3 regions of the Mesorhizobium sp. C120A genome follow, and region 1 is predicted to be linked to each of the others. Evidence: predicted binding sites of a transcription regulator. Region 1 holds the regulator's gene; each other region holds the start of a gene.
What was found. Region 1 encodes LexA, which represses DNA repair genes until DNA is damaged. Its sites were predicted from a motif close to TGTTCNNNNTGTGTTCNG; they were not measured.
Positions count from the first base shown of each region.

Region 2: a site for LexA is predicted at 6,705-6,722, ahead of recA (recombinase RecA). Genes of this name have one in related genera too.
Region 3: a site for LexA is predicted at 3,532-3,549, ahead of NL532_RS06020 (helicase-related protein). Genes of this name have one in related genera too.

Region 1 is NZ_CP100476.1:3,881,360-3,892,114, reverse strand. Features, by position in the region: gene gltA (citrate synthase) at 1-1,219, opposite strand, end outside; gene gltX (glutamate--tRNA ligase) at 1,400-2,824, opposite strand; gene arr (NAD(+)--rifampin ADP-ribosyltransferase) at 3,287-3,703, shown strand; gene NL532_RS18835 (ComEC/Rec2 family competence protein) at 3,815-6,271, shown strand; gene lexA (transcriptional repressor LexA) at 6,265-7,047, opposite strand; gene NL532_RS18825 (GntR family transcriptional regulator) at 7,253-8,017, opposite strand; gene kynU (kynureninase) at 8,185-9,432, shown strand; gene kynA (tryptophan 2,3-dioxygenase) at 9,539-10,375, opposite strand; gene NL532_RS18810 (AMP-binding protein) at 10,372-10,755, opposite strand, start outside.
Region 2 is NZ_CP100476.1:4,104,339-4,115,093, reverse strand. Features, by position in the region: gene sufD (Fe-S cluster assembly protein SufD) at 1-1,049, shown strand, start outside; gene NL532_RS20025 (cysteine desulfurase) at 1,182-2,423, shown strand; gene NL532_RS20020 (SUF system Fe-S cluster assembly protein) at 2,445-2,831, shown strand; gene sufA (Fe-S cluster assembly scaffold SufA) at 2,937-3,317, shown strand; gene NL532_RS20010 (GFA family protein) at 3,462-3,959, opposite strand; gene NL532_RS20005 (TfoX/Sxy family protein) at 4,044-4,367, shown strand; gene NL532_RS20000 (pseudouridine-5'-phosphate glycosidase) at 4,570-5,487, opposite strand; gene NL532_RS19995 (carbohydrate kinase family protein) at 5,558-6,502, opposite strand; gene recA (recombinase RecA) at 6,781-7,884, shown strand; gene alaS (alanine--tRNA ligase) at 8,156-10,755, shown strand, end outside.
Region 3 is NZ_CP100476.1:1,223,103-1,233,857, forward strand. Features, by position in the region: gene NL532_RS06020 (helicase-related protein) at 1-3,376, opposite strand, end outside; gene NL532_RS06025 (TetR/AcrR family transcriptional regulator) at 4,012-4,593, opposite strand; gene NL532_RS06030 (FAD-dependent oxidoreductase) at 4,676-5,926, shown strand; gene phbB (acetoacetyl-CoA reductase) at 5,976-6,701, opposite strand; gene NL532_RS06040 (acetyl-CoA C-acetyltransferase) at 6,831-8,015, opposite strand; gene phaR (polyhydroxyalkanoate synthesis repressor PhaR) at 8,318-8,932, shown strand; gene NL532_RS06050 (GNAT family N-acetyltransferase) at 8,978-9,445, opposite strand; gene NL532_RS06055 (rhodanese-like domain-containing protein) at 9,502-9,921, opposite strand; gene ftrA (transcriptional regulator FtrA) at 10,011-10,755, shown strand, end outside.

The DNA.
Region 1 (10,755 bases):
AGCCGACGGTGCGCGCGACCGCGAACAGTACGGTGAACATGGTGGTGGGGAAGCCCAGCGCCTTCAGCGTGATGCCGGAATAGAAATCGACGTTCGGATAGAGCTTCTTCTCGATGAAGTAGGAATCGGTCAGCGCGATCTTTTCCAGCTCCATGGCGATATCGAGCAGCGGATCGTCCTTGATGCCGAGTTCGCCCAGCACCTCATGCGCCGTCTTCTGCATGATTTTCGCGCGAGGATCGTAGTTCTTGTAGACGCGATGGCCGAAGCCCATCAGCCGGAACGGATCGTTCTTGTCCTTGGCGCGGGCGATGAATTCCGGGATGTGGTCGACATGGCCGATCTCGCCCAGCATGTTGAGCGCCGCTTCGTTGGCGCCGCCATGCGCCGGGCCCCACAGGCAGGCGATGCCGGCGGCAATGCAGGCGAACGGATTGGCGCCCGACGAGCCGGCAAGGCGCACCGTCGAGGTCGAGGCGTTTTGTTCGTGGTCGGCATGCAGGATGAAGATGCGCTCCATGGCGCGCGCCAGCACCGGATTGATCTTGTATTCCTCGCACGGCACCGCAAAGCACATATGCAGGAAGTTGGCGGCGAAGTTCAGCTCGTTCTTCGGGTAAATGAAGGGCTGGCCGATATGGTATTTGTAGGCCATGGCCGCAATCGTCGGCATCTTGGCAATCAGCCGCATCGAGGCGACCATGCGCTGATACGGATCCGAAATATCGGTGGAGTCGTGATAGAAGGCCGACAGCGCGCCGACCACGCCGCACATCACAGCCATCGGATGCGCGTCGCGGCGGAAGCCGGTGAAGAAGCGCGACATCTGCTCGTGCACCATGGTGTGGCGCGTCACCCGGTAGTCGAAATCGTCCTTCTGCGCCTTGGTCGGCAGTTCGCCGTAGAGCAGGAGGTAGCAGACTTCGAGGAAGTCGCCATGCTCGGCCAGCTGGTCGATGGGGTAGCCGCGGTGAAGCAGGATGCCGGCATCGCCGTCGATGAAGGTTATCGCCGACTCGCAGCTCGCCGTCGAGGTGAAGCCGGGATCGTAGGTGAAGGCGCCGGTGGTGTTGTAGAGCGCACCGATGTCGATGACGTCGGGCCCGACCGAGCCGCTCCGCACCTTGAATTCATGCGTCTTGCCGGCCAGTTCGAGCGTGGCAGTCGACGGGTGCGTCGTCTTGCTGCCGGTTTCCAGTCTTGTCGCAGCTTCGCTCATTCTCAACTCCTTCATGTTCCTCATGCCGGCAAGGCAATTCCTGCAAACGACACGTCGAAATCACCGGAATGCGCGAACTCGCCACCGCATTTTGGGAGGTGCGTGCCTGATTGGGCCAAGGCCTAATGTTGCACTGCGAAACCCGCCTTTCAATGCCAATCTTTTTGGGCCAGCTCGCTCCTAATCGATTTGATCCGCAATCCGCGCCAGGCTTTCCTCGCGGCCAAGCACGGCAAGAACGTCGAACACGCCGGGCGAGGTGCTACGGCCGGTAAGGGCCGCCCGGAGCGGTTGGGCCACGGCGCCGAGCTTGTGGCCGCCGGCCGCTGCGAACTCGCGCACCGCGGCTTCAGCCGCGGCAGCCGACCAATCGCCCGGAACAGTCTGCAAAGCGGCATGTGCGCCGCGCAGGATCGCGCGCGCGTCGGCACTGAGCAATGCTGCCGCCTTCTCGTCGATCGGCAGCGGCCGCTCGACGAACAGGAAGGCCGCGCCATCGGCCAGTTCCACCAGCGTCTTGGCGCGCTCTTTCAGGCCCGGCAAGGCGGCCAGCAGCTGCGCCTTCCTGGCGTCGTCGAGACGGGCGGCCATAGCAGATCCGCCTTCGAGGTATGGCAGAGTGGCGACGAAAATGTCGAACAGCTCGGTATCGGCCATCTTGCGCATATGCGCGCCGTTGATCGACTCGAGCTTGGCGAAGTCGAAGCGCGCCGCACCCTTGTTGACATCGCCGATGTCGAACCACGAAATCATGTCCTTGATCGACATGATCTCGTCGTCGCCATGGCTCCAGCCGAGCCGCGCCAGATAGTTGAGCAGTGCCTCGGGCAGATGGCCCATGGCGCGATAAGCCTCGACACCGAGTGCGCCGTGCCGCTTCGACAGCTTGGCGCCGTCGGCGCCGTGGATCAGCGGGATATGCGACATCGACGGGACGTCCCAGCCCATCGCGTTGTAGATCACCGTCTGGCGCGCGGCGTTGGTCAGATGGTCGTCGCCACGGATGATGTGGGTGACGCCCATGTCATGGTCGTCGACGACGACGGCATGCATGTAGGTCGGATTGCCGTCCGAGCGCAGAATGATGAAATCGTCGAGGTCCTTGTTGGGGAAGCGCACCTCGCCCTGCACACGGTCGTGCACCACGGTTTCGCCCTCGGTCGGCGCCTTGATGCGGATGGCGCCCTTGACGCCGGGAGGCGCCTCCGAGGGGGCACGATCGCGCCACTGGCCGTTGTAGCGCGGCGGCAGATCCTTGGCGCGTGCGGCCTCGCGCATCGCCTCGAGCTCGGCAGGCGTCTCGTAGCTGTAATAGGCCTTGCCCAGGCGCACCAGCTCCTCGGCCACCTCACGGTGGCGCGGCGCGCGCTCGAACTGCGATATGGCCTCACCGTCCCAGGAAAGGCCGAGCCAGGTCAGCCCATCCAGAATGGCCTGTGTCGCCGCCTCGTTGAAGCGTTCGCGGTCGGTGTCCTCGATGCGCAGCACCATCGTGCCGCCGGTGTGCTTGGCGTACAGCCAGTTGAACAGCGCCGTGCGCGCGCCGCCGATATGCAGATAGCCGGTGGGCGAGGGGGCAAAACGGGTGACGACCGTGTCGGACATGGAACTCTCGGAACCTTGGAAAGCGGAGCGTGATCGCGCGGACTTTCGCGCTTTGCGCGTTCATGTAGCATAGGGGGTCTGGGGCGCAAGGGGCAGACCCGATGGCTGGACGTGGCCGGGGCACGTCGGCAATTATCGGTTGCGTCAACTGGCGCTGGAGCCTTGTAGCACAAAATCTGTTCGCACCCTCCGCGCAACCTCGTTTGACAGCAGCGTCAATGTCTGGGTTTCATTCGGCTGCAGCGTCCGTCACAGTGCCTGGAACATCGCTGCGACGGTGGTAGCCCCCTCTGACGAGCGGACATTTCTTCACGGATGCGGCACTGCCCGACTACAACGCCGCCGTGACAGCGTTGGCTTGGTCACGCATATAGACCTTTCTGCAATCATTATCGTGAACACCGCAACTGTGTGCAGGCCGGTCTCGCCACGAAGGAGGCATGATTGAAAGAAGGACTACCGATGACCGAAAACGCCGACCATACGGAGGGTGATCCGTTCTACCATGGTACCCGGGCGGATTTGAAACCCGGGGATCTGCTGAGCGTCGGCCACCCTTCCAATTTCAGAGGTAAACCACTGTCATGGATCTATTTCACCCAGACACTGGAAGCCGCCATCTGGGGAGCAGAGCTTGCAACGGGTGACGGTCGTCAAAGGATTTACATCGTAAAGCCGACGGGGTTTTTTATGGATGACCCTAACCTGACCGACAAAAAATTTCCCGGTAATCCGACGAAATCCTACCGCTCCCGTGATCCGTTGCTCATCCTGGGTGAACTCGGTGAATGGCAGGGTCATACACCGGAACAATTGAAGGCAATGCACGATGGGCTTGCTCGCCTGAGGGCGGAGGGCCAGGATATGATTGAGGATTGAGCGTCCTTGCCAGGTGATGGTCGATTCCGGCGCGGTGGACGTGATCACGCGGACTTTCGCGCTTTGCGCGTTCATGTAGCATAGGGGTCTGGGGCGCAAGGGGCAGACCCGATGGCTGGACGTGGCCGGGGCACGAAGGAAGGCGAAGGCGCCGAGGCAAGCGTCAGCGAACGCTCGCTGTTTGCCGATAGTCCCTATGCCGAGCCGCTGCCCCTCGCGCTGCCTGAGCCGCATCCCGGCGTCGCGCCTGCGCTGCCCGGTGGCGCGTTGCCGGCGCAAGTCACAGCGCCCGGATCTATCGCCCGTCTGCGCAGACGGCTTCGCCGTCCGTCATGGCCCGCGCTCCGCCGCAGCCTTGCCGTGGCCGCCAACACGGAGCTCGACCGGGGCGTCGCCTTCCTGCTGGTGCCGGTTTTCCTGGCGGCCGGCGTCATCATTTATTTCTCGCTGGCCGGCGAGCCCGGCTTTGCGCAGCCAATCGCCATTGTGGTGCTGGCGACATGTTGCGCCCTCGCCACGCGATCGCGGCCGAGGACGCATCTGTTCTGCATGGCCGCGATGCTGTGCGCGCTCGGCGTCGTCGCCGCCAAAGTCGAGACTTGGCGCGCCGGAACGCAGATGCTCGGCTCCGAGATTCAGACACGGCTGACCGGCCGCGTCGTCAGTCTCGAACAGATGGAAAGCGGCCGCATCAGGCTGACGCTCGATGTGGTTTCGACCGCTTACCCCGAGCTGCGCTACGCCCCGGAGCGGGTCAGGCTCTCGGCGCGGACCGTTCCCGCCGATATGACCGCCGGCTCCCTGATCACCGGCTATGCCAGGCTGTTGCCGCCGACCGGTCCGGTGCGGCCGGAGAGCTACGATTTCTCCTTCGACAGCTATTTCACCGGTATCGGCGGCAGCGGCTTCTTTCTCGGCAATCCGAAAACCATTGCTACGCAGGGACCGCCGCCGCTGACCGCGCGGCTCTCCTCGGCAATCGAGAACGCGCGCGAAAACATTGCCGACCATATCAGGGGCAAAATCGGCGGCGCCGAAGGCGAGATTGCCGCGGCGTTGATTGTCGGGGTGCGCGCCGGCATCCCGGACGAGGTCAACGAAGCGATGCGGCGCACCGGCATCTACCACATCATCTCCATCTCCGGCCTGCACATGGCGCTGGTTGCCGGCACCATCATGGCGTTGCTGCGTGGCGCCTTTGCGCTGTTTCCCGATTTCTCTTCGCGCCGCCCAGTCAAGAAATATGCAGCAGTGGCAGCACTCGTCTCCATCGCCGCCTATCTCGTCATTTCAGGCGTCGTGGTTGCCGCCGAGCGCAGCTTCATCATGCTGGCGGTCATGCTTGTCGCCGTGCTGTTTGATCGCGCCGCACTCACCATGCGCAATCTGGCGATCTCCGCCATTGCCGTCATCCTGGTGTCGCCGCACGAGGTGGTCGGTCCCAGCTTCCAGATGTCGTTTGCTGCCACCGCCGCCCTTGTCGGCGCCTATGCCGGCTGGGCCGATTACCGCGCCGACAAGGTGAGAACGCCGCCGGCAAAGCGCTCCTTCGTCGGCTTCCTGTCGCGAAAATTCGCGCTGGCCATGGGCGGCCTCGCCATGACCTCGATCATCGCCGGCAGTGCAACCTTGCTGTTCGCCATCTGGCATTTTCAGCGTGTGTCGCCGCTCAGCCTGATCGCCAATCTGGCCGTGATGCCGATTGTTTCGTTGATCGTCATGCCTTTTGCCGTGCTCAGCGCACTGGCGATGCCGTTCGGCGCCGACGGGCCGTTCCTCTATGTGATGGGCAAGGGTCTGATGGCGATGATCGCTATATCGGCCTGGATTTCCGAGCGCTCGCCGGTCGACGCCGTCGGGCTGATCTCCATCCGCTCGGTGCTGTTGGTGGCGGTCGCCCTCGTCATCGCCACCATGGCCACCACCTGGCTCAGGTTGGCGGCCGTGCCTTTCGCGCTGGCCGGCCTGTTGACGGTGCCGCAGGTGCTTACGCCCGACGTGCTCATATCCGAGGATGCGCATCTGGTGGCCATGCCGATCGGTGGCGGCGAACTCGCCCTCAACCGCGAACGCTCCAACGAATTCACCACGGACAATTGGAAACGGGCGCTGCGGGCCAAAACCATTATCCCACCTGAGATTTTCGAGGCAACAGATACGCGGTTCGATCTCGATCCGCTCGATCTGCCGCCCGGCTCGCCCTTCTATTGCACCGGCGATCTCTGTATCGCCCGGCACCCTTCCGGAGCCATTGTAGCGCTTGCGAAAGACCGCAAGACGGCGCGGCCGGCCTGTGCCTTCGCGAGCCTGATCGTCATCGATGACGCCACCGCCTACAATCCGTGCCGCGACCCGCTGGTGCTGGTCGTGACGAAGAAACAGCTGGCCCGCGACGGCAGCGCCGCCGTCTTCTTCGATCCGCAATCGGCAGCTGCAGCGCCAACCATCCGCTTCGCCGTCGACAAGCCGTATCGCCCCTGGCACGAGCAACGCCGCTTCTCCCGCGAAGCGCGCGGCCTGCCGCCTTACAACCAGCGTGAAAAGTACAAACCCAAGCCGGCTCAGTAGCGCCGGATCAATCCGACAAGCTTGCCCTGCACCTTCACCCTGTCCGGTCCAAAAATGCGGGTCTCGTAGGCCGGGTTGGCGGCTTCCAGGGCGATCGAGGCGCCCTTGCGGCGGAAGCGTTTCAGGGTCGCTTCCTCATCGTCGACCAACGCCACCACGATCTCGCCGGGGCTGGCTGTGTCGGCATTGCGGATGATGACCGTGTCGCCATCGAAAATGCCGGCCTCGATCATCGAATCGCCCTTGACCTCGAGCGCGTAGTGTTCGCCGCCCATGATCATATCGGGCGGCACCGAGATCGAATGGGTCTGATGCTGGATGGCGTCGATCGGCACGCCGGCGGCGATGCGTCCCATAACCGGGATTGAAATCGCGGAAACGGCATCGTCATTGCCGGCCGACATCGAACGCGACGGCGAGCCCGGCTTGATCTGGCGGCCGAGACCGCCTTGGCCCAACGCGCCTTGTCCTTGGCCGCCTTGCCCTTGGCCGGTTTGACCAAGACTGCCCTGAATGACGCTCGGCGAAAACTTCCTCGCCGCATTGAGGCCTGGTGCGATCGAGTCGGGCAGCCGCAGCACTTCCAGCGCGCGCGCCCGGTTCGGCAGCCGGCGAATGAAACCGCGCTCCTCAAGCGCCGTGATCAGGCGGTGGATGCCGGACTTGGAGGCGAGGTCGAGCGCTTCCTTCATCTCGTCGAAGGACGGCGGGATTCCGCTCTCCTTCAGGCGTTCATGGATGAACATCAGAAGCTCATGTTGTTTGCGCGTCAGCATCGCGGCCCCCAAGGGTTCTGAAACCAGAATCAGAAAAAACAAACCCAGAACAAACCCTATCTGTTCCAGTTGTGTTCCGCAACCTTTTAAAGTTTAATGAATGTGTTGACGTTTTGTTCAGCGTAACGTTCGGCGCTGCGAGCGCCGCTCGTAGTCGTTGGCCGGCAACGGGGTGAAACGAAGACAAAGTGCCCTGCGTCGTCGGCTACGATCGCCGCTTCCTTTTCGGACGGGGCTGCGCAGCATCCGCGCCGGGTTCACTCTGGGCATAGACCTGCAGCGTGTAGCCGATGTGAGCGGTCATCAGAGTTTTCGCACGTTCGACGTCGCGATCGAGGGCCGCTTCCATCAGGGCGGTATGGTGTTCGATCGCCACGGCGTCGCGCAGGGCCGCCACGGCCTTCCGGTGGCCATCCGTGCGGCCGGCGGCGGCGCGCAGCGTCGGGGCCAGACCCAGAAAGCGGTGATGGCGATGCAATTGGTCGGAAATCGTCGCATTGAAGCGCAGCAGCCAGCTGGATGTCGCGGCACTGAGCAGCGCCGCATGGAAGGCATCGTGTTTTTCGTACCACGCGTCGACCGCATCATCCGATGGATCGTCGAGAACAGACCCGCACCGTGAGAGACGATAGTGGGCGGCAACGACCGCGTCTTCCCACTCACGGTCGCCCTCCTCGATCGATTCCACCAGCAGGGGCAGTTCGACCACCAGCCGCGCACGCGCCAAATCCTCGAGCTCCGCCCGAGAGACGGGAGCGACCGCAAACCCGCGGTTGCTGATGGCGGTCACAAGCCGTTCCGCCTCCAGCCGCGACAGCGCCTCGCGCAACGGCGTCCAGCCGATGCCGTAGGTGTTGCGCAGCGTGCTCAGCTTCAACGGCGCGGCAGGCGCCAGCCGGGTCGCAAGAATATCGCGCCTGAGCAGGCGATAGGCCGCTTCCGTCTTCGAGGTCTGCTCGTCATCCAGCATCGTGATCCATCAGACATAAACGCTCGGCGGATCATTATATATCAAAGCCTTTCAATGGGTGAATTATATATAATGTTTGACAGTTCAAGGGCGACCACTCAAGATCGCCGGCATGTTTGGGCGGCAGGCTCCGCCGCGCGCGTTTGTCCATGGAGGGGCGCCGGATCATGAGCACGACACCCGATCTCGCTACAATCGAAGCAATGGATGCCGCCGATCCGCTGCGCTCCATGCGCGGACGCTTTGTCTTGCCGCAAGGCGTGATTTATCTCGACGGCAATTCCCTGGGCGCCGCGTCAGCGGTCGTCTTCAGCGAACTGCAGCAGGCCGCCACGCAGGAATGGGCGCACGATCTCATTCGCGCCTGGAACACCGCCGGCTGGTTCAACATGCCGGTGGAACTCGGAGATCAGCTCGGGCGACTGATCGGCGCGGCTGATGGGCAGACGGTGGTCTGCGACACAACCTCGATCAACATCTACAAGCTGCTGCACGCAGCGCTCGGCATGCGGCCGGATCGGTCGGTCATCGTTGCCGAGGGCGACAGTTTCCCGACCGACCTCTACATGGCCGAAGGCGTCGCCTCGACCCGGCCGGGAACGCGGCTGCGGCTGGAGGGCGTCGACGCGGCCGCAATCGAGGAGCTGATCGACGACAGCGTTGCCGTCATCCTGGTCAACCACGTCAACTACAAATCCGGCCAGTTGCGCGACATGGCGGCGCTGACGCGCAAGGCACATGACGCCGGCGCGCTGATCATCTGGGATCTCTGCCACACGGCCGGCGCCTTGCCGGTCGAACTTGACCGTGCCAATGCCGATTTCGCCGTCGGCTGCACCTACAAATACCTCAATGGCGGCCCGGGCTCGCCAGCCTTCATCTACGCGGCCGAGCGCCACCATGACGATGCCCACCAGCCGCTCAGCGGCTGGTGGGGCCATGCGCGGCCCTTTGCCTTCGAGCAGGGCTTTGCCGTCGGCAGCGGCATTCGCCGCTTCCTGTGCGGAACGCAGCCGGTGCTGTCGATGCGGGCGCTCAAGGGCGCGCTCGATATCTGGAACGACGTCGATATGGCGGCGGTGCGCAGAAAAAGCATCGCGCTGACCGACCTGTTTATCCAGCTCGTCGAAGCCAGATGCGGCGCCTACGGGCTTGAACTGGAAAGTCCTCGCGACGGCAGCCAGCGCGGCAGCCAGGTGTCGTTCCTCCATCCGCATGGCTATCAGGTGATGCGCGCGCTGATCGAGCGCGGCGTGATCGGCGATTTCCGGGCGCCGTCGACCATCCGTTTCGGCTTCACGCCGCTCTATGTCGGATATGGCGATGTCTGGCAGGCGGTCGAAGTCCTGGAGGATATTCTGCGCACCGGCGCCTGGCAGGACGCCCGCTTCGCGGTGAAGACCGCGGTCACCTGAGGAACTAGAGCAATTTCAGGAAAAGTGTGAAGCGGTTTTCCGTCCGCAATTGCGTCAAATCAAAGAGCTAGAGCATTTCGCCGTTTACGTTAAACGGTGAAATGCTCTAGAGCCGGGTGCGGACCGTCCAGAGCTCCGGAAACAGCACAACCTCCAGCATCTTCTTCAGATAGGAGGCGCCTGAGGTGCCGCCCGTGCCGCGCTTCAAGCCGATGATGCGCTCGACCGTGGTGACGTGGTTGAAGCGCCAGCGGCGGAAGTAATCCTCGAAGTCGACCAGCTTCTCGGCCAGTTCGTAGAGCATCCAGTAGCGCTGCGGGTCGCGGTAGACGGTTTGCCAGGCAGCCAGCACGTCTTCGTTCTCGACGCGCGTCTCGCGCCAGTCCGTGCGCCCGGCATCGGCGCCGATGTCGAAGCCATTGCGCGCCAAAAGCAGAAGCGCCTCGTCGTACAGCGACGGCGTGGCCAGGATCGCTTCCAGCCTGTCCGTAAGATCGGGCCGGTGCTTGTGCGGCCCGAGCATGGCTAGGTTGCGGTTGCCGGCCATGAACTCGATAGCGCGGTACTGCCACGACTGGAAGCCCGAGGATTGGCCGAGCGCGTCGCGAAACTCGGTGTATTCGCTTGGCGTCATCGTGCGCAGCACGTCCCAGGCATTGTTGAGCTGCTCGAAGATGCGCGCGACGCGAGACAGCATCTTGAAGCTCGGTTCGAGGCGGTCGGCGCGGATAGAGCGGATCGCGGCGCCGATCTCGTGCAAAGCGAGCTTCATCCACAATTCCGATGTCTGATGCTGGATGATGAACAGCATCTCGTCATGGGCCGAAGACAGCGGCGCCTGCGCATCGAGCACCTTGTCCAGCTGCAGATAGTCGCTGTAGGACATCCGCTCCTTGAACGACATCTGCGCGCCATCGGACGCCGGATCGTGCGGCTTAATCAATTGCTCTTCTCCGCGCGCAACCGGAAGCGCTGGATCTTGCCGGTCTGGGTTTTGGGCAAGGCGTCGATGAACTTCACCGAACGCGGATATTTGTAGGGCGCGATCGTTGCCTTGACGTGGTCCTGCAGGCGTTTGACGGTCAATGCGTCCGGCGAAACACCTTGCACAAGCACGATATGCGCCTCGACGATCTGGCCGCGTTCACCGTCCTCGGCGCCGGTCACCGCGCATTCGGCGACGTCGGGATGCGAGAGCAGCGCCGCTTCGACCTCGGGGCCGGCGATGTTGTAGCCGGCGCTGACGATCATGTCGTCGGAACGCGCGGCGAAGTGGAAGAAGCCATCCTCGTCCTGCGTGAACGTATCGCCGGTGAGATTCCA
Region 2 (10,755 bases), 220 kb from region 1:
CGGCCGCCGCCAAAACGCTAACGCCCATCGTCGAAGGTTCCGCCGTGCTGGCGGTTCTGAACGGCGTCTCGAGTGCGAAATTCCCCGCGATCGAGGGCGTGACGATCCAGCGCCTGTCGGAAAAGCTGACCGACGGCTCGATTGCACCCGGCCTCGAGCCCTATGGCAGCGATGACGCCATCGGCGCGCTGAACACTGCTTTCGTCGCCGACGGCTATTTCGTCGACATCGCCGATGGCGCAGCACTGGAAAAGCCGGTCGAATTGCAGAACGTGCAAGCCGGCGGACAGACCCATGTGCGCTTTCCCGTGCGTGTCGGCGCCGGCGCCAAGGCTGCGATCGTCGAGCGTCAGGCGGGCGAGGGCGCGGCTCTGGCCAGCTCCGTCAGCCAGCTGGTGCTCGACGAAGGCGCCGAGGTGACCTGGCTGATCATCCAGGAACAGCCGGAGACGGCCACCCATCTGGCGCAGTTCAAGGCGCATCTCGGCAAGAATTCGAAGCTGACGCTGTTTTTCATGAATGCCGGCGGCAAGCTTGTGCGCCAGGAGATCGTGGTGAAGACCACGGGCGAAGGCGCCGACTTCAAATTGCGCGGCATCAACCTTCTGGCCGGCGACACCCACACCGACGTGACCATGGTGCTCGACCATGCCGTGCCGCATACGACATCGACGGAAGTGATCCGCAATGTCGTGACCGGCAAGGCGCGCGGCGTCTTCCAGGGCCGCATCAACGTCCACCAATACGCGCAGAAGACCAACGCCAAGATGGCCTGCAACACGCTGCTTTTGTCGGATGATGGCGAGTTCTCGACCAAGCCGGAGCTGGAAATCTTCGCCGACGACGTCATCTGCGGCCACGGCGCGACCGTTACCGAGATCGACCACAACCATCTGTTCTACCTGATGGCTCGCGGCATCGACGAGAAGAGCGCCCGTGGCCTGCTGGTCAAGGCGTTCGTCGCCGAAGTGATCGAGGAACTGGACGACGAAACCATCGTCGAGGCCCTGGAAACAAGGCTGGACGACTGGTTCGTGGCGCATGGGTAGCGCCTCCCCTTCTCCCCTTGTGGGTCCGAAGGACGGGCGAGGCAAGTGACACGCCCCGGGCGGTGGCCGAGCGAAGCTCGGTCGGGTGAGGGGTGCGTGACGAAGTGAGGCGGTGCCTCAAGAGAGCTTGTAATGGACCAGAAGATCGAAACAACCCCATACGACGTCGAGGCGATCCGCCGCGACTTCCCGATCCTGTCGCGCGAAGTCTACGGCAAACCGCTGGTCTATCTCGACAATGGCGCCTCGGCGCAGAAGCCGCAGGTGGTGCTGGATACGATCCAGCACGCCTATTCCCAGGAATACGCCAACGTGCATCGCGGCCTGCATTTCCTGTCGAATGCCGCAACCGACGCTTATGAGAAGGCACGCGAGACGGTGCGCCGTTTCCTCAATGCGCCAAGCACCGACAACATCGTCTTCACCTCGAACACGACCGCGGCGATCAACACCGTGGCTTACGGCTATGGCATGCCCAATATCGGCGCGGGCGACGAGATCGTGCTGTCGATCATGGAGCACCACTCCAACATCGTGCCGTGGCATTTCATCCGGGAGCGGCAGGGCGCCAAGCTGGTCTGGGTGCCGGTCGACGATCTCGGCATCTTCCACATCGAGGAATTCGAAAAGCGGCTGACCGACAAGACCAAGCTCGTCGCCATCACGCATATGTCGAACGCGCTGGGCACGGTAACCCCGATCAAGGAGATCGTGCGCATCGCGCATTCGCGTGGAATTCCCGTACTTGTCGACGGCAGCCAGAGCGCCGTGCACATGCCGATCGACGTGCAGGATCTGGATTGCGACTTCTTCGTCTTCACCGGCCACAAGGTTTACGGGCCGTCCGGCATCGGCGTGCTTTACGGCAAGAAGGATATTCTCTCGGCCATGCGCCCCTTCATGGGCGGAGGCGAGATGATCGAGGAAGTGACGGAAGACGTCGTCTCCTACAACGAGCCGCCGCACCGCTTCGAGGCCGGCACGCCGCCGATCGTGCAGGCGATCGGGCTGGGTGCAGCATTGGAATACATGGAAAAGATCGGCCGCGAGCGCATCGCCGCGCACGAGGCCGACCTCAAGACCTACGCACACGAGCGGCTGCGCGCCATCAACTCGCTGCGCATCTTCGGCGACGCGCCGGACAAGGGCGCCATCATTTCCTTTGAGTTGCAGGGCATTCATGCCCATGACGTGTCGATGGTGATAGACAGGCAAGGTGTTGCCGTCCGCGCGGGCACCCATTGCGCCCAGCCGCTGTTGAAACGCTTTGGCGTAACCTCCACATGCAGGGCATCGTTCGGCATGTATAATACCAGGGCCGAAGTCGACGCTTTGGCCGATGCGCTGGAAAAAGCGCGCAAGTTCTTCGGGTGACAGGTTCTTTGGATGACGACCATGGATGATGCGAGCCACACCACCGCGCCGGAAGCAGCCATCAATCCGCTGGTTTCCGCCTCGGCCATTCCCGCCGACGAACTGGCGCGGCTGACCGACGACATCGTCTCGGCGCTGAAGACGGTCTATGACCCGGAAATACCGGCCGACATCTATGAGCTCGGCCTCATCTACAAGATCGACATCGAGGACAACCGCGCGGTCAAGATCGACATGACGCTGACCGCGCCCGGCTGTCCGGTGGCCGGCGAAATGCCCGGCTGGGTGGAAAACGCCGTCGGCGCCGTCGAAGGCGTCTCCGGCGTCGAGGTCAACATGACCTTCGACCCGCCCTGGTCGCCCGACCGCATGTCGGAAGAGGCGCAGGTGGCGGTGGGCTGGTACTAGGTTGACTGAGGTTGGTGCACTTGCACCAGTGGTAAAACTTCACCATTTTAGGTGAGGAATCATTCGGCAGGCCTTGAACCTGCATGGAATGGAAGAGGAAAAAGAATGGGACGCTTCGCCGTCATCACGATGACCGAAAAGGCCGCCGACCGGGTGCGCGAGATCGTCGCCACGCGCGACAATGCGCATGGCATTCGCCTCGGCATCAAGAAGGGCGGCTGCGCCGGCATGGAATACACGGTCGACCTGGTGACCGAGCCCAATACCAAGGACGACCATATCGAACGCGACGGCGCGCATGTCTATGTCGCGCCCGAGGCTGCCCTTTTCCTGTTCGGCACCGAGATGGATTTCGAGCAGACCACGCTGCGCACCGGCTTCACCTTCCACAACCCGAACCAGAGTTCGGCCTGCGGCTGCGGCGAATCCGTCGAACTGAAGCCCGCCGACCTGAAGGCGCTGGCTGAAGCGCGCGCTTCCGCCTGATCTTTCCTTCGCCCCGTTCACGGGGAGGTGAGGAATGGTCCGCGCAGCGGGCGAAAAGCCAATTGCTTGGCTTTTCGAATGACGAACGGCCCGAAGGGCCGGATGAGGGGCAGCGCTAACCATCGGAAGTCGCGCTCCGAGTCCTCACTTCACCCACATCTTCGTCCGCTTGTGCCAGTCGGCGATCGATTCCTCGGGATAGACGTCGAACGCATTGTCCTTCTTGCCGATCACCGGCTCGACCCAACTCGCCTTGTATTTCAACATCAGATGCACCTTCTCCGGCGGCTTCGGCAACTCGCTGTCGATTGCCGAGGCGAAGGGGTGGACCAGGTCCGGCCATGTCGGATCGTAGAGCCAGAGCGCCGAACCGCACTTCTTGCAGAAATTGCGCTCGCCCGTCGAAATCTCACACTTTGGATGCTCGTCGTCCGCGATCTCGGCCTGGTAGACGCCGAGATTGCGCTTGCCCTTGATTTTCAGCGTCTTGTAATCGGCGCCGAGATTGATGGCGAAGCCGCCGCCGCCCTGCTGCTTGCGGCAGATCGAGCAGTAGCACAGCATGAACGGCACCGGCGTGTTGCTCTCCACCTCGAAATGGACGGCATCGCAGCGGCAGGATCCCTTGAGCAGCAGCGGCATGGACAAGACTCCGACGGATGGCTCTCAACTTGCCAGCATGGTTTTTGATTGCAGCCATGGCAAGCCCGGTGACATGATTGCGGCATGGACAATGAACGCATCGAAGAACTGTTCGAAGGCCTCGGCCCGGTCAGTATCCGAAAACTGTTCGGCGGCAAGGGTATCTATTTCGACGGCGTCATCGTCGCCATCGTGCTGCGCGGCGAATTGCTGCTCAAGGCTGACGAGCAAAGCGCGCCCGACTTCGAAGCCGCCGGCTGCATGCAATGGACCTATACCGGCACCCGCCACGGCAAGCTGGTCGCGATGCCGTACTGGAGCATTCCCGACGACGCGTTTGATGATCCTGACGAGATGAGGGTGTGGGCGCGCCGGGCGTATGAGGCGGGACGAAGGGCGGGGAAGTGAACCGGGACCGCCGCGTTTCTTCCCACCCCCCTCTGTCCTGCCGGACATCTCCCCCGCAAGGGGGAGATCAGTTGTCACATTGGCCTTCGCTAATCACCAACGTTGAAAATGGGAGCCTGCGGCTAAGCTGTTAATCTCCCTCCTTGCGGGGGAGATGGCCGGCAGGCCAGAGGGGGGTGCTGTCCCGCCGACGTAGGCGATCCTACAGCGCCGTCGCAATCCTCGCCGCCAGCCGCGCATTGTTCTCGACCAGCGCGATGTTGGTCTTCAAGCTCCGGCCGCCGGTCAGTTCGAGGATTTTGCCCAGCAGGAACGGCGTCACCGCCTTACCGGTCACATTCTGCACTTCCGCCGCCTTCTGCGCGGCCTCGATATAGCCGGCCATCTCGTCGGCCGGGATTTCATCGTCCTGCGGCACCGGGTTGGCGATCAGCATGCCGCCGACCAGGCCAAGTGCCGCCCTGGTCTTGTAGAAATGCGCGATCTCTTCCGGTCTGTGCAGGGTCAGCGGCGCGCGGAACGGCGAATGCCGCGACCAGAAGGCCGGCATCGTCTCGCAGCCATGGCCAATCACCGGCACGCCGCGCGTCTCCAGCACTTCCAGCGTCTTTTCGATGTCGAGAATCGCCTTGGCGCCGGCCGAGACGACGATGACCGGCGTGCGCGCCAACTCGTCGAGATCGGCCGAGATGTCGAAGCTCTTTTCCGCGCCCTTGTGGACGCCGCCAATGCCGCCGGTGGCGAACACCTTTATCCCGACCATGTCAGCGGCGATCATGGTGGCGGCGACCGTGGTGCCGCCGGTGCGGCCTTGCGCCACCGCAAAGCCGAGATCGGCGCGCGACAGCTTCATGGCATCGCCGGTCATGGCCAGCGACTCGCGCTCGCCGTCGGAAAGCCCGATCTTGATGCGGCCGGCGACCACGGCGATCGTCGCCGGCACCGCGCCATTGTCCAGGATGATCTTTTCGACATTGGCGGCCATGGCGCCATTGTCGGGGTAAGGCATGCCATGGGTGATGATGGTGCTTTCCAGCGCCACGACCGGGCGGCCAGCGGCGAGCGCCTCAGCCACGGGCGCGTGGATGTCGATCAAGGGGCGGGCGCTTTGCGGTGTCATGATGGTCTCCGATCCGGAGATCCGCGCGTCCGCTTGGACGTCGCGCTCCGGCAATGGCAATTGGCCGCCCTCATGCCATTTCCTGCGCGTCGGGCACAAGAGCCAGTGCCTCGGTGAAGGTCGCGGCGGTGAAGGCCGGCACGGCATCCGAACTTTCGATGGCGAGCGTCGCCGCGGCAACGCCTTCGCGGAGGGCCTGGCGCAATGCCAGGCCGCGCAGCAGGGCAGCGATGGTGGCGCCGGCCAGCGCGTCGCCGGCGCCGGTGACGTCGGCGACTTTTCTCGGCGCCGGCGGCAGGATAGAGAAGGCGCCGGCTTGGTCGAATCCCAACACCGGGCCGTCGCCCGCCGTCACCACGCCACTGGTGAGGCCGCTGCAGCGCAGTCCGTCGACGGTCTCGCGCTCGGTGGCATTGGCATCGACGCCGGCCAGCACCATGGCCTCGCGCCGGTTCATGAAGACCTGCGCGAGTTCCTTCAGCACCGGTATCAGCCGCACCACCTTGGCCGGCGAAATGGCAATGGCGAACACCGGCTTGCCGGCGGCGACCCCCACCAGCCGCTCCAGCGCCGTTGATGGCAGATTGGCGTCGCAGAGCACCGCATCGGCCTCGGCGACCACCTCGCGCACCTTGGAGCGGCGGATCTGCTTGGGGAACGCCAAATCGTAGAGCGCCATGTCGGCAAAGCCGGTGATCAGCTCGCCATCCCTGTCGATCAGCGCGGTGTAGCTCGGCGTCGTGCGGTCGAGGAAAACCGCCGACAGGTCGGCAATGCCGGAGTCGGCGATGGCGCGCGCAACCGTCTCGGCCGAGGCATCGCCGCCGCGCACCGACAAAAGCGAGGCCGAGACGCCGCGCCGCACCAGGCTGCGCAGCGCGTTGAAGACGCCGCCGCCGACATCCTCGCGCATCGTGCCGGGGTTGGACGCCGCGGGCACGTACGTGCCCGACACCTGGCCGCGGCGATCGATATGGGCGCCGCCCACCGCCAGTATCTTTGCTGATTTCACCATGCCGGCGATATGACCTTTGTTATTCGAGCCGCACAAGCGCTACGCTGTGCGGCGGAGCTTCGCAGGCGAGCTGGCGATTCGGCCGATCGAAACAGCCGGAGCATCTGGCCCGAAGGGGATACATCCGAAAATACCAAGAGACAAAAAAAGAACAAATCCGGATAAAGATGGTTTTTCAGTTATTTGACCCCTCTTGCCAAACGAGAACAAAAGTAGTACAAAATGGGTAGGGATTACGGATTGTCCGGCCTTCATTGACGACCAAGGGGTGATGTATCATGGCTCAGAATTCTTTGCGGCTTGTAGAGGACAAAGCGGTGGACAAATCAAAGGCTCTGGATGCGGCGCTGTCGCAAATCGAGCGCGCCTTCGGCAAGGGCTCGATCATGCGGCTTGGCGCCAATGAGCAGGTCGTCGAGATTGAAACCGTGCCGACGGGATCGCTGGGCCTCGACATCGCGCTTGGCGTCGGCGGCCTGCCGCGCGGCCGCATCGTCGAGATCTACGGGCCGGAAAGCTCGGGCAAGACGACGCTGGCGCTGCATACGGTGGCGGAAGCCCAGAAGAAGGGCGGTATCTGCGCCTTCGTCGATGCCGAGCATGCGCTCGACCCGGTCTATGCCCGCAAGCTCGGCGTGGACCTCGAAAACCTGCTGATCTCGCAGCCCGACACCGGCGAGCAGGCACTTGAAATCTGCGACACGCTGGTGCGTTCCGGCGCCATCGATGTGCTGGTCGTCGATTCGGTGGCGGCACTGACGCCGCGCGCTGAAATCGAGGGCGAGATGGGCGATTCGCTGCCCGGTCTCCAGGCTCGTCTGATGAGCCAGGCGCTGCGCAAGCTGACCGCCTCGATCTCGCGCTCCAACACCATGGTCATCTTCATCAACCAGATCCGCATGAAGATCGGCGTCATGTTCGGTTCGCCCGAAACCACGACCGGCGGCAACGCGCTGAAATTCTACGCTTCGGTGCGCCTCGACATCCGCCGCATCGGCTCGGTCAAGGACCGCGACGAGGTCGTCGGCAACCAGACCCGCGTCAAGGTCGTCAAGAACAAGCTGGCGCCGCCCTTCAAGGTGGTCGAGTTCGACATCATGTATGGCGAGGGCGTCTCCAAGACCGGCGAACTGGTCGATCTCGGCGTCAAGGCCGGCGTGGTCGAGAAGTCCGGCGCCTGGTTCTCCTACAATTCGCAGCGTCTCGGCCAAGGTCGCGAAAACGCCAAACTGTTCCTGCGCGACAATCCCGACACGGCGCGTGAGATCGAACTTGCGCTGCGGCAGAATGCCGGGCTGATCGCCGAGAAATTTCTTGAAAATGGCGGCCCCGAGCGCGGCGAAAGCGACGACGGCTTCGAGGAAGAATCCGGCGCCATGTAGGGCACGGCCAGAGTTCGGCCATAAATCCAGTCTATTATCCGATGCTTAAGTAACCGAGTTCTTTAGTATTGCGTTTCAAACCGCCGGCCTTCGCGCCGGCGGTTTTCGTTTTTGGGCAGCGTGAAGCCGGCTTGGCAGTTGCCGGGATGGCCCAATTCCGTGTTTCTGGACAGGGTGGGGCGTGCCCGCTAAAAGGCCAAGTCAATCTTCTAAAAAGCAGAGACCAGTGTCCGCCGGCCGTGCCGGCGGTTTTCGCGAAAAGGCAGCAGTCATGAGTGGCGTGAACGAGATCCGGTCGACATTCCTCGACTATTTCCGCAAGGAGGGCCACGAGGTCGTGGCCTCGAGCCCGCTGGTGCCGCGCAACGACCCGACGCTGATGTTCACCAATGCCGGCATGGTGCAGTTCAAGAACGTCTTCACCGGCCTGGAGAAGCGGTCCTATTCGCGCGCCACCACTGCGCAGAAAAGCGTGCGCGCCGGCGGCAAGCACAACGACCTCGACAATGTCGGCTACACCGCGCGCCATCTGACCTTCTTCGAAATGCTCGGCAATTTCTCCTTCGGCGACTATTTCAAGGAGCGCGCCATCGAACTGGCCTGGAACCTGATCACCAAGGAGTTCGGGCTGAACAAGGACAAGCTGCTGGTCACCGTCTATCACACCGATGACGAGGCGGCCGGCTTCTGGAAGAAGATCGCCGGTTTCTCCGATGACCGCATCATCCGCATCCCGACCTCCGACAATTTCTGGGCTATGGGCGACACCGGACCGTGCGGGCCGTGCTCGGAAATCTTCATCGACCGTGGCGAGCACATCTGGGGCGGCCCTCCCGGCAGCCCGGAGGAGGACGGCGACCGCTTCCTTGAATTCTGGAACCTGGTGTTCATGCAATATGAGCAGGTCACCAAGGATGAGCGCATCGACCTGCCGCGGCCGTCGATCGACACCGGCATGGGCCTGGAGCGCATGGCCTCCATCCTGCAAGGGGTGGAGAGCGTCTTCGAGACCGACCTGTTCCGTCATCTGATCGATGCGGCCTCGTCAGCGCTCGGGCAGGGCCCGGACAAGGAGACGGTCGCCTCCTTCCGCGTCATTGCCGACCATCTGCGCTCGTCCTCCTTCCTGGTGGCCGATGGCGTGCTGCCGTCGAACGAAGGCCGCGGCTATGTGCTGCGCCGCATCATGCGCCGCGCCATGCGCCATGCGCAGTTGCTCGGCGCCAAGGAGCCGTTGATGTGGAAACTGGTGCCGGCGCTGGTGCGCGAGATGGGCCAGGCCTATCCCGAACTGCTGCGCGGCGAACAGCTGATCACCGAGACGCTGAAGCTCGAGGAGACCAGGTTCCGCAAGACGCTGGTGCGCGGCCTCGGCCTGCTCTCGGAGGCGACGGATACGCTGCACGCCGGCGATATGCTGGATGGCGAGACCGCGTTCAAGCTCTATGACACGTACGGCTTCCCGCTCGATCTGACGCAGGACGCACTGCGCCAGCGCAACATCTCGGTCGACCTTGCCGGATTCACCCATGCGATGGAGCAGCAGAAGGCCGAAGCGCGCAAGCATTGGGCTGGCTCCGGCGACGCGGCCACCGAGACCATCTGGTTTTCTGTACGCGAGAAGGCCGGCGCCACCGAATTCCTCGGCTACGAGACCGAACAGGCGGAAGGCCTCATCCAGGCGCTGGTCAAGGACGGCAAGACCGTCGACAGCGCGATCAAGGGCGACGCGGTGGCGGTGGTCGTCAACCAGACGCCGTTCTATGGCGAGTCCGGCGGCCAGATGGGCGACACCGGTATCATCTCCGGCGAAGGTTTCTCGATCGAGGTTTCCGACACGCAGAAAAAGGCCGACGGCCTGTTCGTGCACCTGGGCAAGGTGACGAACGGCACGGTCAAGCCAGGTGCAGCCGTCGAGCTGAAGGTTGACCATGCGCGCCGCACCCGGCTGCGCGCCAATCATTCGGCAACGCATCTGATCCACGAGGCGCTGCGCGAGGTGCTGGGCACCCATGTCGCGCAGAAAGGTTCGCTGGTCGCGCCCGAGCGCCTGCGCTTCGACATCTCGCACAACAAGCCGATCTCGGCCGAAGACCTCGAAGAGGTCGAGCGCATGGCCAACGAAATCGTCGTCCAGAACAGCCCGGTGACGACGCGGCTGATGTCGGTCGACGACGCCATCGCCGAAGGCGCCATGGCGCTGTTCGGCGAGAAATATGGTGACGAGGTGCGTGTCGTTTCGATGGGCACCGGCGTGCATGGCGCCAAGGCCAACCGGCCCTATTCGGTCGAGCTCTGCGGTGGCACCCATGTCCGGGCGACCGGCGATATCGGCCTGGTCCGTGTCGTCTCCGACAGCGCGGTCGCCGCCGGCGTGCGCCGCATCGAGGCGCTGACCGGCGAAGCCGCGCGCAAACATCTCGATGAGCAGGACAGGCGCCTGAAGGCAACTGCGGCCGTGCTGAAGATCTCGCCGGCCGACGTGCCGGCGCGTGTCGAGACGCTGCTCGAGGAGCGCAAGAAGCTCGAGAAGGAGCTGAGCGAAGCGCGCAAGAAACTCGCGCTGGGCGGTGGTGCCGCGGCCGATGCTCCGGCCACCACCGAAACCGTCGCCGGTATCGGCTTCCTCGGCAAAGCGGTTTCCGGCGTGTCGCCGAAGGATTTGAAGCCGCTGGCCGATGCCGGCAAGACATCGCTCGGCTCCGGCGTCGTCGTCTTCGTCGGTGCGGGCGAAGACAACAAGGCAAGCGTCGTGGTCGCCGTGACGGACGATCTCGTCGGCCGCTTCAGCGCTGTCGATCTGGTGCGCGTTGCCTCGGCCGCATTGGGCGGGCAGGGCGGCGGCGGACGGCCCGACATGGCGCAAGCCGG
Region 3 (10,755 bases), 2.7 Mb from region 1:
CCTCGGCCTGCGGCTTGGGCTTGAACTTCGAACGGTCGAAGCGTGGCTTGGCGGCACCGTCGCGCTGGTCGCGCCGGCCCTGATAGGCCGGCCGTTCGCCCGGTGCCGGCTGTCCGCCGGCAGCGTCGGCCGGCGCATCGGCGCGGCTAGCCTGGCCGTTACGCGGGCGATTGTCTCTGCGGTTGTCTTGCCGATGGCGCGGGCGCTGCTCGAAACGGCCCTGCCGCCACAACAAGATGGGCTTTGGGGCTTCGGCCTCGGGGGCAGGCTCAGCGCTTCCACCCTCCCCCTCGTGGGGAGGGTCGGCGCGCAGCGCCGGGGTGGGGGCAGCGTCGGCGTCGGCGGTTGCGCCTGAAGTGTCTGCTGTGTCTGCACCTGCTTCGTTAACGCTGTCACCCCCACCCGCGTCGCTTCGCGCCGCGACCTCCCCCATCGAGGGGGAGGTAAGGGCGTCGGCGTTTTCGGCGACGGTGGCGTCGGCGCTTTCGGGGACGGTGTCGTCAGCTTCTGCAACAGCCGGAGCTTCTTCCGTGATTTCTATGGGGGCTTCGACTTGGGGAGCTTCGACCTGTTCTTCCGCGACGGGCTCTGCCGTTGCTTCCGCGATTGCTGGAGCTTCGGCGGTGGCTTCAACGGCCGCAGTTGGCTCCGAACCCTCGGGAGGTGCGCCCGGCTGAGCGTCCGCAGCAACAGCCTCCGCTGCGGCTTCGGCGACGGGCTGCTCAGCCGCAGGCTCAGCGGCGGCAACCGCATCCGGCTCCGATCCGACGGCCGGCGCTTCAGCGACGGCTTCACTTGCAGCGGCTTCCGCCGCCTTGGCCTGTTCAGCTTTTGCAGCCGCGTCCGCAGCCAGCTTGGCGGCAGCCGCTTCCCGCGCCGCGTTGTCCTGTGCTTCCAGCCGCGCCTTGACCTCTGCCGGCGGCTTCGGCTCGGCGCGATAGCCGAGACCTTTCAGGATCTCTTCCATGTCGTCGGCGGTGGCGCCGAGGATGGACATCATCGGCGGCGTCACCATGAAGGACTGGCCGTCATAGGCGCCGTCCGGGCGCTGTCCCAGACCGGGCTTCCAGTTGGTCGCAGGCCGGATCAGGTCGGCCAGCCGTTCCAGAATGTCGATGCGCACGGCGCGGCGGCCGAGATTGCGGTAGCCGGCAAGCTTGTAGAAGCTCTTGTCGAAAGCAGGATCGATGACCACCGAGGTGCGGCCGGAAGCCAGTGCGTGCACCACGTCGCCAAAGCCCGGCTTGTCCTTGCCGTCGTTCTTCAGCGCCCACAACAGCGTAATCAGTCCGGCGGGCGCCGGCTTGATCAGCGCCGGCACGAAGACGTGGTAGGCGCCGAAGCGCACACCGAGCCGACGCAAGGCGGCGCGACCCTCCTGGTCGAGCGACTTCATTTCCTCGGCGATGTCGCGGCGGTTGATGAGGCCGAAATGCTCGACGAGCTGGAAGGCGATGCCACGGCCGATGCCGGCGATCTGCTCGGCATTCTTCAAGTCGACCAGCGGCTTCAGCAGCGACTCGATCTGGAAATTGACGAAACGCTCGGCGCGCGCGGCGACCTTGTCGCGGGCGGGGCCGGTCAACTGCTCGTCGGCCAAAAGCACCAGGCGCGGCTTCAGCGCGTCCTCGCCGGCAACCAGCGTGCCGATCGGCGCGCCGATCCAGCGCAGCGTGCCGTCGGAGCCGAGCGCAAGGTCGCCATTGGCGCAGGCGCCGAAGCGTTCGGCACGCGCCTCGAACTCGGCGGCCAGCGCTTTTTGCGCTGCCGTACGCACGGCCTTGGCGTCTTCGCCGCCGGCGCTCTGGTCGGCGGTGAAGCGGAACCCTTGCAACTCGCCGACATGATGGCCTTCGACAAGGACGGTTCCGGTAGGACTGATTTCGGCTTCAGGCATTGTATTTTCTCTAAGGCGCCGCATGAGGACGGAAGTCCTGCGGTCTACAAACCGTTTCGTCAACCGCTCATGCAGCGCATCCGACAATCTGTCTTCGATTTCGCGCGTCTTTTCCCGCCAGTGTGCCTGATCGGCCAGCCAGCCCGGCCGGTTGGACACGAATGTCCAGGTGCGGATCTGCGCAATGCGGTGCGACAGCGTGTCGATGTCCCCCTCGGTCGTATCGGCGCGGCGCACCTGCTCGGCCATGTAGTTCTCGTCGACATGGCCGTGTTTGGCGAGGTCGGTGTAGATAGAAGCGATCAGGTCGGAGTGCTGGGCCGGCGCGATCTTGCGGTAGTCCGGCAACGCGCAGGCTTCCCACAGCAGCGCCACGCGCTTGGCATTGGTAGCCAGCGCGCGGATGTCCTCGTCGCGGGAGAGATGTTCGAGCGCCTGCGCATCGACCGCCGGCAGCGCCCGCGTCAGGCCTTCGACCGGCGCGTTGGTTTCGATCGAGCGCTTCAGCGCGTCGAGGCTGGCGAAGTCGAAATGCGCGGTGCGCCATTGCAGCACCTTCACCGGATCGAACTCGTGCCCCTCGATGCGCTTGACCAGTTCCTCGTCCAGCGGATCGACCTGGCCGGTGACGCCGAAGGTGCCGTCGCGCAGATGCCGGCCGGCGCGGCCGGCGATCTGGCCGAGCTCGGCCGCCGTCAGGTTGCGGTACTGGTAGCCGTCGAATTTGCGGTTCTGGGCGAAGGCGACATGATCGAGATCAAGGTTGAGGCCCATGCCGATGGCGTCGGTGGCGACGAGATAGTCGACGTCGCCTGCCTGGAACATTGCCACCTGGGCGTTGCGGGTGCGGGGCGACAGCGCGCCGAGCACGACCGCCGCTCCTCCTTGCTGGCGGCGGATCAGCTCAGCGATGGCATAGACCTCGTCGGCGGAGAAGGCGACGATGGCCGTACGCCGCGGCAGGCGGGTCAATTTCTTCGAACCGGCATAGGCCAGGTGCGACAGGCGAGGGCGCGTCACCACCGAGACGCCTCTCAGCAGCTTTTGCAGGATGCCATGCATGGTGGCCGCGCCGAGCAGCAGCGTTTCCTGGCGGCCGCGTAGGTGCAGGATACGGTCGGTGAAGATGTGGCCGCGCTCGAGGTCGCCGGCGAGCTGCACCTCGTCGATGGCGACGAAGGCAACGTCGGTCTCGCGCGGCATGGCTTCGACGGTGCAGACCGAATATTTCGCGCCGGGCGGCTGGATTTTTTCCTCGCCGGTGATGAGCGCCACCTTGTGGGCGCCGACCTTTTCGCAGACGCGGGCATAGACCTCGCGCGCCAGAAGGCGGAGCGGCAGGCCGATAATGCCGCTCTCATGCGCCACCATGCGCTCGATGGCGAGATGGGTCTTGCCGGTGTTGGTCGGACCCAGCACGGCAGTCACGTCGCGGCCCGACAGGATCAGCGGCTCGGTGTGTTTCGGCTGGATGTTCATCGGCCTGGAGATGAGGCTTTCTGCATCGTGTTGTCGGGAGCGCGCCTCGCGTGGCGCGTATGACAGGCGACACATAGGGATTTCAGGCGCGAAGCGAAAGCGGAATGTTCCGGCCGGCAATCCCACGGTTCGTCTTTGAGGTCTCAATTAACAGTTGGAACGAGTCTGGAACGAATCGGCGACGAATCAGTGACTCCGGTAGATTCAGCTTTTGTTCACGGCTACATGTGGATTTTGCGAGCCTGAGTCTCACCATATGCTGAATCGCGGAAACTGGCCCGATTCCTGCAAGGCGACCATTGGCGTTAACCTTTGCCGGCGGGGCATCGTCGTGATCCGATACGCCTCGGCCAACATTATGAAATTGCTGAATTTTCTTAATCGGCCTTAACCATTTTCCGGTGGTATTCGGCCTTGGTCGTTAACGTTCCGCTCAAAGCCGGAACGAATGGGTGACGAATCGGCGATGGCGGGATTTTCCTGGTTTGTTCACCCCGACATGTTGTGTTGTCCACAGCTTGTCCACCGAGAATTCACAGCTTGCGAACCGGGTTTTGCACAGGGCGCCTAGAAATCGTTAATGTTTGCGTGCCGGAACGGGTCAATCGCCGCGACAGCACTCGGTGCCCGCCGGTTCAGGCCGCGTCGTGGCCTGTTGCATAACGTTGCAACACCGGTCCCACATTCCGGATGATTTCCTCATGCGACAGGGCGACGACGGGCTCAAGCCGCAACAGGTATCGGCAGGTCGCCAGGCCCAGCAACTGGCTGGCAACCAGCCCGGCGCGCCGTCCGGCGTCCGCTGGGTCGCCTATCGATGCAACCATCGGCCTCACCTGGTTGGCGAAGACGTCGCGGACCTTCTCGGCCGCGTGCTCGTTCGACGCAGCCGAGCGTAGCAGGATTATCATGCCTGGCCCGTTGGCCTGACCTTCCCAGTTTACCAGAAAGCGCCTGATCAGCGTTTCACCGATGGCGGTAGGGTCTATCCGCTGATCCGGCAGTTGGAGGTCCACGACGGCGGCCCTGGCGAACAGCTCGTCCTTGCTGTGGAAATAACGGATCACCATGGCCGGATCGATCGAGGCCTGCGCCGCAACGTCGCGGATTGAGGTGCCGTCATAGCCGTGCTCGGAGAAAAGCCGGCGTGCGGCTTCAAGGATTTGGGCTCGTGTTCGGTCCGACTTGGTCTGCTTGTTCGGCTGCTTCTCGTTCATCCAGATTCATATGCCAACAGCCGTTGACAAATGCAATCCAACTTACTAGAAGTCAACACGCGTTGATAAATGGAGATGGGGAATGCTGCCTGAGACAACGGAAGTCCTTATCATTGGCGCCGGCCCGACTGGTATGGCGCTATCAATCGCGCTGCATCAAGCTGGCGTCGATCACGTGCTGATCGACAAACTGACGCAGGGTCTGCAAACGTCGCGCGCTGGGGTCATCCATGCGCAAACGCTGGAATCACTGGAGCCGCTCGGCGTCACGCAGCGGCTGAGTGAGCTTTCCGTGAATCTCGACGATTTCGCCATCCGCGATCGGAGCCGGGTGCTGCTCAAGCTCGATTTCGGCAAGCTGCCGTCAAAGCATCCCTACCTGATGATGCTGCCGCAGAACGTGACCGAGCAGGTGTTCGCTGAACGGATCGCGGTCCTGGGTGGCGTCATTCATCGCGAGGTCGAGGCTGTGGCCGTTGCTCAAGACAGTGACGGCGCGCGCGTGACAGTGGTCGAGCAGGGCCACGAAAAACTCATCTCGGCGCGATACGTCGTCGGAGCCGACGGCATGCAGAGCCTGGTGCGCAAGTCGACCGGCATCGAGTTCGATGGCGAGGCCTATGATGGTTCGTTTGTGCTGGCCGACGTTCGCCTGGACTGGCTTGTAGGACCGGCCGAAGTGTCGCTGTTTTTCGCACCGGCGGGCCTGGTGGTGGTGGCGCCGCTGCCGGATGGCTCGTACCGCGTCGTCGCGACGATGAAGGATGCGCCGGAAAAGCCCGGCACCGCCGACATCCAGGCATTGCTCGATAGCCGCGGGCCAACCACGACAAGAGCCCGCGTGCTCGATCTGACGTGGAGTTCGCGCTTTCGCGTGCATCATCGTCTGGTCAGGGCCTATCGCAACGACCGGCTGTTCCTGATGGGCGATGCCGCGCATGTACACAGTCCCGCGGGTGGGCAGGGCATGAATACCGGCATCATCGACGCGGTCGTGCTTGGCCAGTTGCTTGGCGATGTGGTGAACGGCATTCGCTCGGCGACGGAACTCGACCTATACGAAAAGCTGCGCCGCCCAGCGGCTCAGGAAGTGCTCGATCTTGCGGGGAAGATGACGGAGATGGCGCTTGCCCATAATCCGGTGAAGCGGTTCGTCCGCAACCTGTCGCTTTCCTTGGTGAATCTTCTGCCGTTCGTGAAGCGTCGCATTGCGCTGAAGCTGTCGGGTCTCAGTCGGGCCTCAAACGCCCGGCTGCCGGCGCCCGCAAAGGCGCCTGGCTTAATTGCCGCCAGCAAGCCTGAGGCCAAATCAGGGCTGAAGCTCGCCGCCTGACAGTTGCGACGGTCAGGCGAATCGGCGCGTTGCCGAGTGCGGCATGACGTCAGACGAAGTACTGGCCGCCATTGGCTGTAATGGTCGAACCGGTGATGAAGCCGGCGTCTTCGGAAGCGAGGAAGACGACGCAACGCGCGATCTCTTCCGGTTCGCCGAGGCGGCCGACCGGGATCTGCGGAATGATGCGTTCATTCAGCACCTTCTCGTCGATCGCCTTGACCATCTCGGTGGCGATGTAGCCGGGGCAGATGACATTGACTGTGATGCCCGCGCGCGCGCCCTCCTGCGCCAGCGCCTTCGAGAAGCCGATGTCGCCGGCCTTTGCGGCGGAATAGTTGACCTGGCCGGCCTGGCCTTTCTGGCCGTTGATGGAGGAAATGGTGATGACGCGGCCGAATTTGCGGTCGCGCATGCCGCCCCACAGCGGATGCGTCATGTTGAAGACCCCAGACAGATTGGTGTCGATGACTTCCTTCCACTGCTCGCGCGTCAGCTTGTGGAACATGGCGTCGCGGGTAATGCCGGCATTGTTGACCAGCACCGAGACCGGGCCGAGATCGGCCTCGACCTGTTTGATTCCGGCGGCACAGGCGTCGTAGTCGGCGACCGACCATTTGTAGGCCTTGATGCCGGTTTGTGCGCTGAACTTCCCCGCTGCCTCGTCATTGCCGGCATAGTTGGCTGCAACGGTGTAACCGGCATTCTTCAGGCCGATCGATATGGCGGCGCCGATGCCGCGCGATCCACCGGTGACGAGCGCTACTTTGGTCATTGAAAGTTCTTCCTCCCTTTGGTCGGAAGAAGGGAATAGGGAGTAGGGAATAGCGAGTAGGGATCGATATCCCGCCGCGCTGCTCCTTCTTCCCCATTCACTACTCCCTATTCACTACTCACTTCTCTTTCACAGCGCTTCCACGCACAGAGCGACGCCCATGCCGCCGCCGATGCAGAGCGTGGCGAGGCCCTTCTTGGCGCCGCGGCGGCGCATCTCGAAAACCAGCGTGTTGAAGACGCGGGCGCCCGACGCGCCGATCGGATGGCCGATGGCGATGGCGCCGCCATTGACGTTGACGATCGACGTATCCCAGCCCATGCCCTTGTTGACGGCGCAGGCCTGCGCGGCGAAGGCTTCATTGGCCTCGACAAGGTCGAGGTCCTTGACCGACCAGCCGGCCTTCTCGAGCGCCCGCTTCGAGGCGGGAATAGGTCCGGTGCCCATGATCGCCGGATCGACGCCGGCCGTCGCCCAGGATGCGATGCGCACCAGCGGGGTGATGCCGCGCCTTGTGGCTTCAGCCTCGCTCATCAGCAGCGCGCCGGCGGCGCCGTCATTGATGCCCGACGCGTTGGCGGCGGTCACGGTGCCGTCCTTGTCGAAAGCCGGCTTCAGCTTGGACATGGCGTCGATGGTGGCGCCGTGGCGGATGTACTCGTCCTGGTCGACGACAGTGTCGCCTTTCCTGCCCTTGATCGTGAAGGCGACGATCTCGTCCTTGAACTTGCCGGCCTTCTGCGCGGCCTCGGCCTTGTTTTGCGAGGCCAGCGCAAACTGGTCCTGGTCGTCGCGGGTGATCTGGAACTGGCGGGCGACGTTCTCGGCGGTGTTGCCCATGTGGTAGCCGTTGAAGGCGTCCCACAACCCGTCCTTGATCATGGTGTCGATCATCTTGTAGTCGCCCATCTTGACGCCGGCGCGCAGGTGCTCGGCGTGCGGCGACAGCGACATCGATTCCTGGCCGCCGGCGATGATCACAGTGGCGTCGCCGGCGGCGATCTGCTGCATGCCGAGCGCGATGGCGCGCAGGCCAGAGCCGCAAACCTGGTTGAGCCCCCAGGCGGTGGTCTCCTTGGGCAGGCCGGCATTGATCGACGCCTGGCGGGCGGGGTTCTGGCCCTGCGCGGCGGTCAGCACCTGGCCGAGAATGACCTCGTCGACTTCACCCGGCTCGACGCCGGCGCGCGCCAAAAGCTCCCTGATGACGACGGCGCCAAGTTCATGCGCCGGGGTGGCGGCGAAGGCGCCGTTGAAGGAGCCGACAGCCGTGCGTGCGGCGCTGGCAACGACGATTGAATTGGAAGCGGACATTTTTCTCTCCAGACTTCGAGGTGTCGTGTTCTTGGGGGCTTGTTGGGACTTTTCTTGCCCGTTCCACACCCCAAGTCAAACCGGAAATGGGCATGCCGGCCAAGCGCCGCAAGCAGGGCGTGAGCGGCCGGCGGGATCGCCCAACGTTTGCTGCGCAGCATAATTGGCCGGCCATGCAGCAATAAATGATGCCGCACTGCACAAAGCGCTTGGAATTATAGAGCTTTTGCGCATATCCTTAAAAATGGCGCAATCGTTACCGGCGGCTTACTCAGGCGCGCCGGTGTCCCGGGAGGATGCTGATGGCCGCGAAAGACGACCCTATCATTATCAAGAAATATGCCAATCGCCGGCTCTACAATACCGGCACCAGCACCTATGTGACGCTCGAGGATTTGGCCGAGATGGTCAAGAAGGGCGAGGAGTTCACCGTCCAGGACGCCAAGACCGGTGACGACATTACCCATCCGGTGCTGACGCAGATCATCTTCGAACTGGAGAACAAGGATGGGCAGAACATGCTGCCGATCCCGTTCCTGCGCCAGCTGATCGCTTTCTATGGCGACCAGATGCAGCAGATCGTGCCGAGCTTCCTCGAACAGTCGATGATGGCCTTCTCCAAGGAGCAGGAGCGGTTCCGCGAGCAGATGAAGGGCGCGATCGGCAAGTCGCCGCTGGATGTGATGAAGATCGCCACGCCGATCAAGGCGCTGGAAGAGCAGACACGCCGCAACATGGAAATGTTCCAGAACGCGATGCGCCTGTTCACGCCCTTCCCGACCGCCGCCACAAATGCTGCGGCCGCGGCTGCACCCGAGCCGGCCCGCAAGGACGTCCCGGAAAAGAGCGGCGACGACCTTCAGGAACTGAAGCAACAGATCGCCGCCATGCAGCGCAAGCTCGATACGATGTCGTAAGCGACCGCCGCATGGTCGACCGCCCTCAGTTGGTCGAGGCGGCCGTCACGGGTCGATTTTCAGCTGCCACGGTTCCCAGATATCGTCGGGCTGGCCGTCGAGCGAGCGGTAGAAGGCTTTGGCCGGCGAGTTGGATTTCAGCACCGTCCATTTGATGGCGGAGGCGCCAATGCTCAAAGCGTGTTGGCGAAGCTGTTCAACAAGCGCATGGCCGACCCCCATGCCGCGCGTCGCTTCAGTGACGTAGAGTTCCTTCAGCCAGACAACCGGCTTCAGGTCGTAGGTCCAGGGGATGAGGTAGTGGACGGCGATGCCGACGATCACGCCCTCTCGCTCCGCCACCAACACGCCGAACCGGGGCGATGGTCCCAGCCCGTGCTCGAGGAGGTTCGCTTCGGTGATGCGAAGCTTGTCGTCATAACCCTCGAAGACAGCTAGCGCCCGCATGAGGGCGAGCACCGCACCGACATCCTGGCGCACGAATGGACGAATTCTAACCATCGCCTTCTGCATGCTTGCTCCAGCCCGACCATATCGCGTGGACGCTGCCGCGCAGCCTGCCCTTGGCCTCACGCGTACAAGACACCGGGCTCCTTGCCTGAAGCGAAAGGAAGGTCCTCGTCCTGCCAACCGGTTATGCCGCCGATCATGATCTTCACGGGACGACCGAGGCTGGCCAGCTTGAAGGCCGCCTGATCCGCGCCATTGCAATGCGGTCCCGCGCAATAGACGACGAACAGCGTCTTTTCGGGCCATTGCACCATCCGCTCGGCCGATATTTCGCGGTGGGGCAGATGCAGCGCGCCGGGCACATGGCGGCGTCCATAGGCTTCCGGCGAACCGACCACATGCAGGAGAACAAAGTCCGGCTCTCCGGCACGCACTGCGGCGGCGACGTCGGAACAGTCGGTCTCGACGGAAAGCCGGCGCAGAAAATGGTCGCGGGCGATTTCCGGCGATGCCGCCGCAATGTCTGTCACGTGGCTCATCCTCGTATCTCCATTGCTGATGCGACGGAGAGATAAGACAGGAAGCAGGGCGATTGCAGCTGGCAGCTTTGCCATATATCGTCAAGATCATGCCATCCTCTGCCAATCCGCGCCCTGCCAACCCTCTTGTCGTTGCCGTTGCCTATGACGGGCTGTGCACGTTCGAGTTTGGCGTGGCGGTTGAGATCTTCGCCTTGCCCCGGCCGGAAATGGGTGAGGATTGGTACCGTTTTGCGGTTGCCGGTATTGATACCGGTGAAATGCGCGCGCTGGGCGGCGTGCGTATTGTTGCCGACGGCGGGATCGATCTGATCGGCCAGGCCGGCACGGTGATCGTACCGGGATGGCGCGGGTCGGAGGCTCCGGTGCCGCCGGCGCTGATCGAGGCGCTGCGGAAGGCGAGCGAGCGCGGCGCTCGCATTCTTTCGATCTGTTCGGGCGTGTTCGTGCTTGCGGCGGCCGGCCTGCTTGCGGGCAAAAGAGCGACGACGCACTGGCGCTACAGCGAGAAGCTGACGGAGATGTACCCCGACATCACCGTGATTCCGGACGTTTTGTACATCGATGAGGGCAATGTGCTGACATCGGCAGGCAGTGCCGCAGGCATCGACCTCTGCCTGCATCTGGTCCGGCGCGACTTCGGCACCAAGGCGGCAAACATGGTGGCGCGTCGCCTAGTGGTGCCGCCGCATCGCGACGGCGGCCAGGCGCAGTATGTCGAGAGCTCCGTTCCCGAGCCGCACGAACGCAGCCGGCTTGGCCCGTTGATCGACAGGATGCGCGCCGATATTTCCGCCGACTATCCCGTCGCCATCTTGGCCGAGCTTGCCGGGA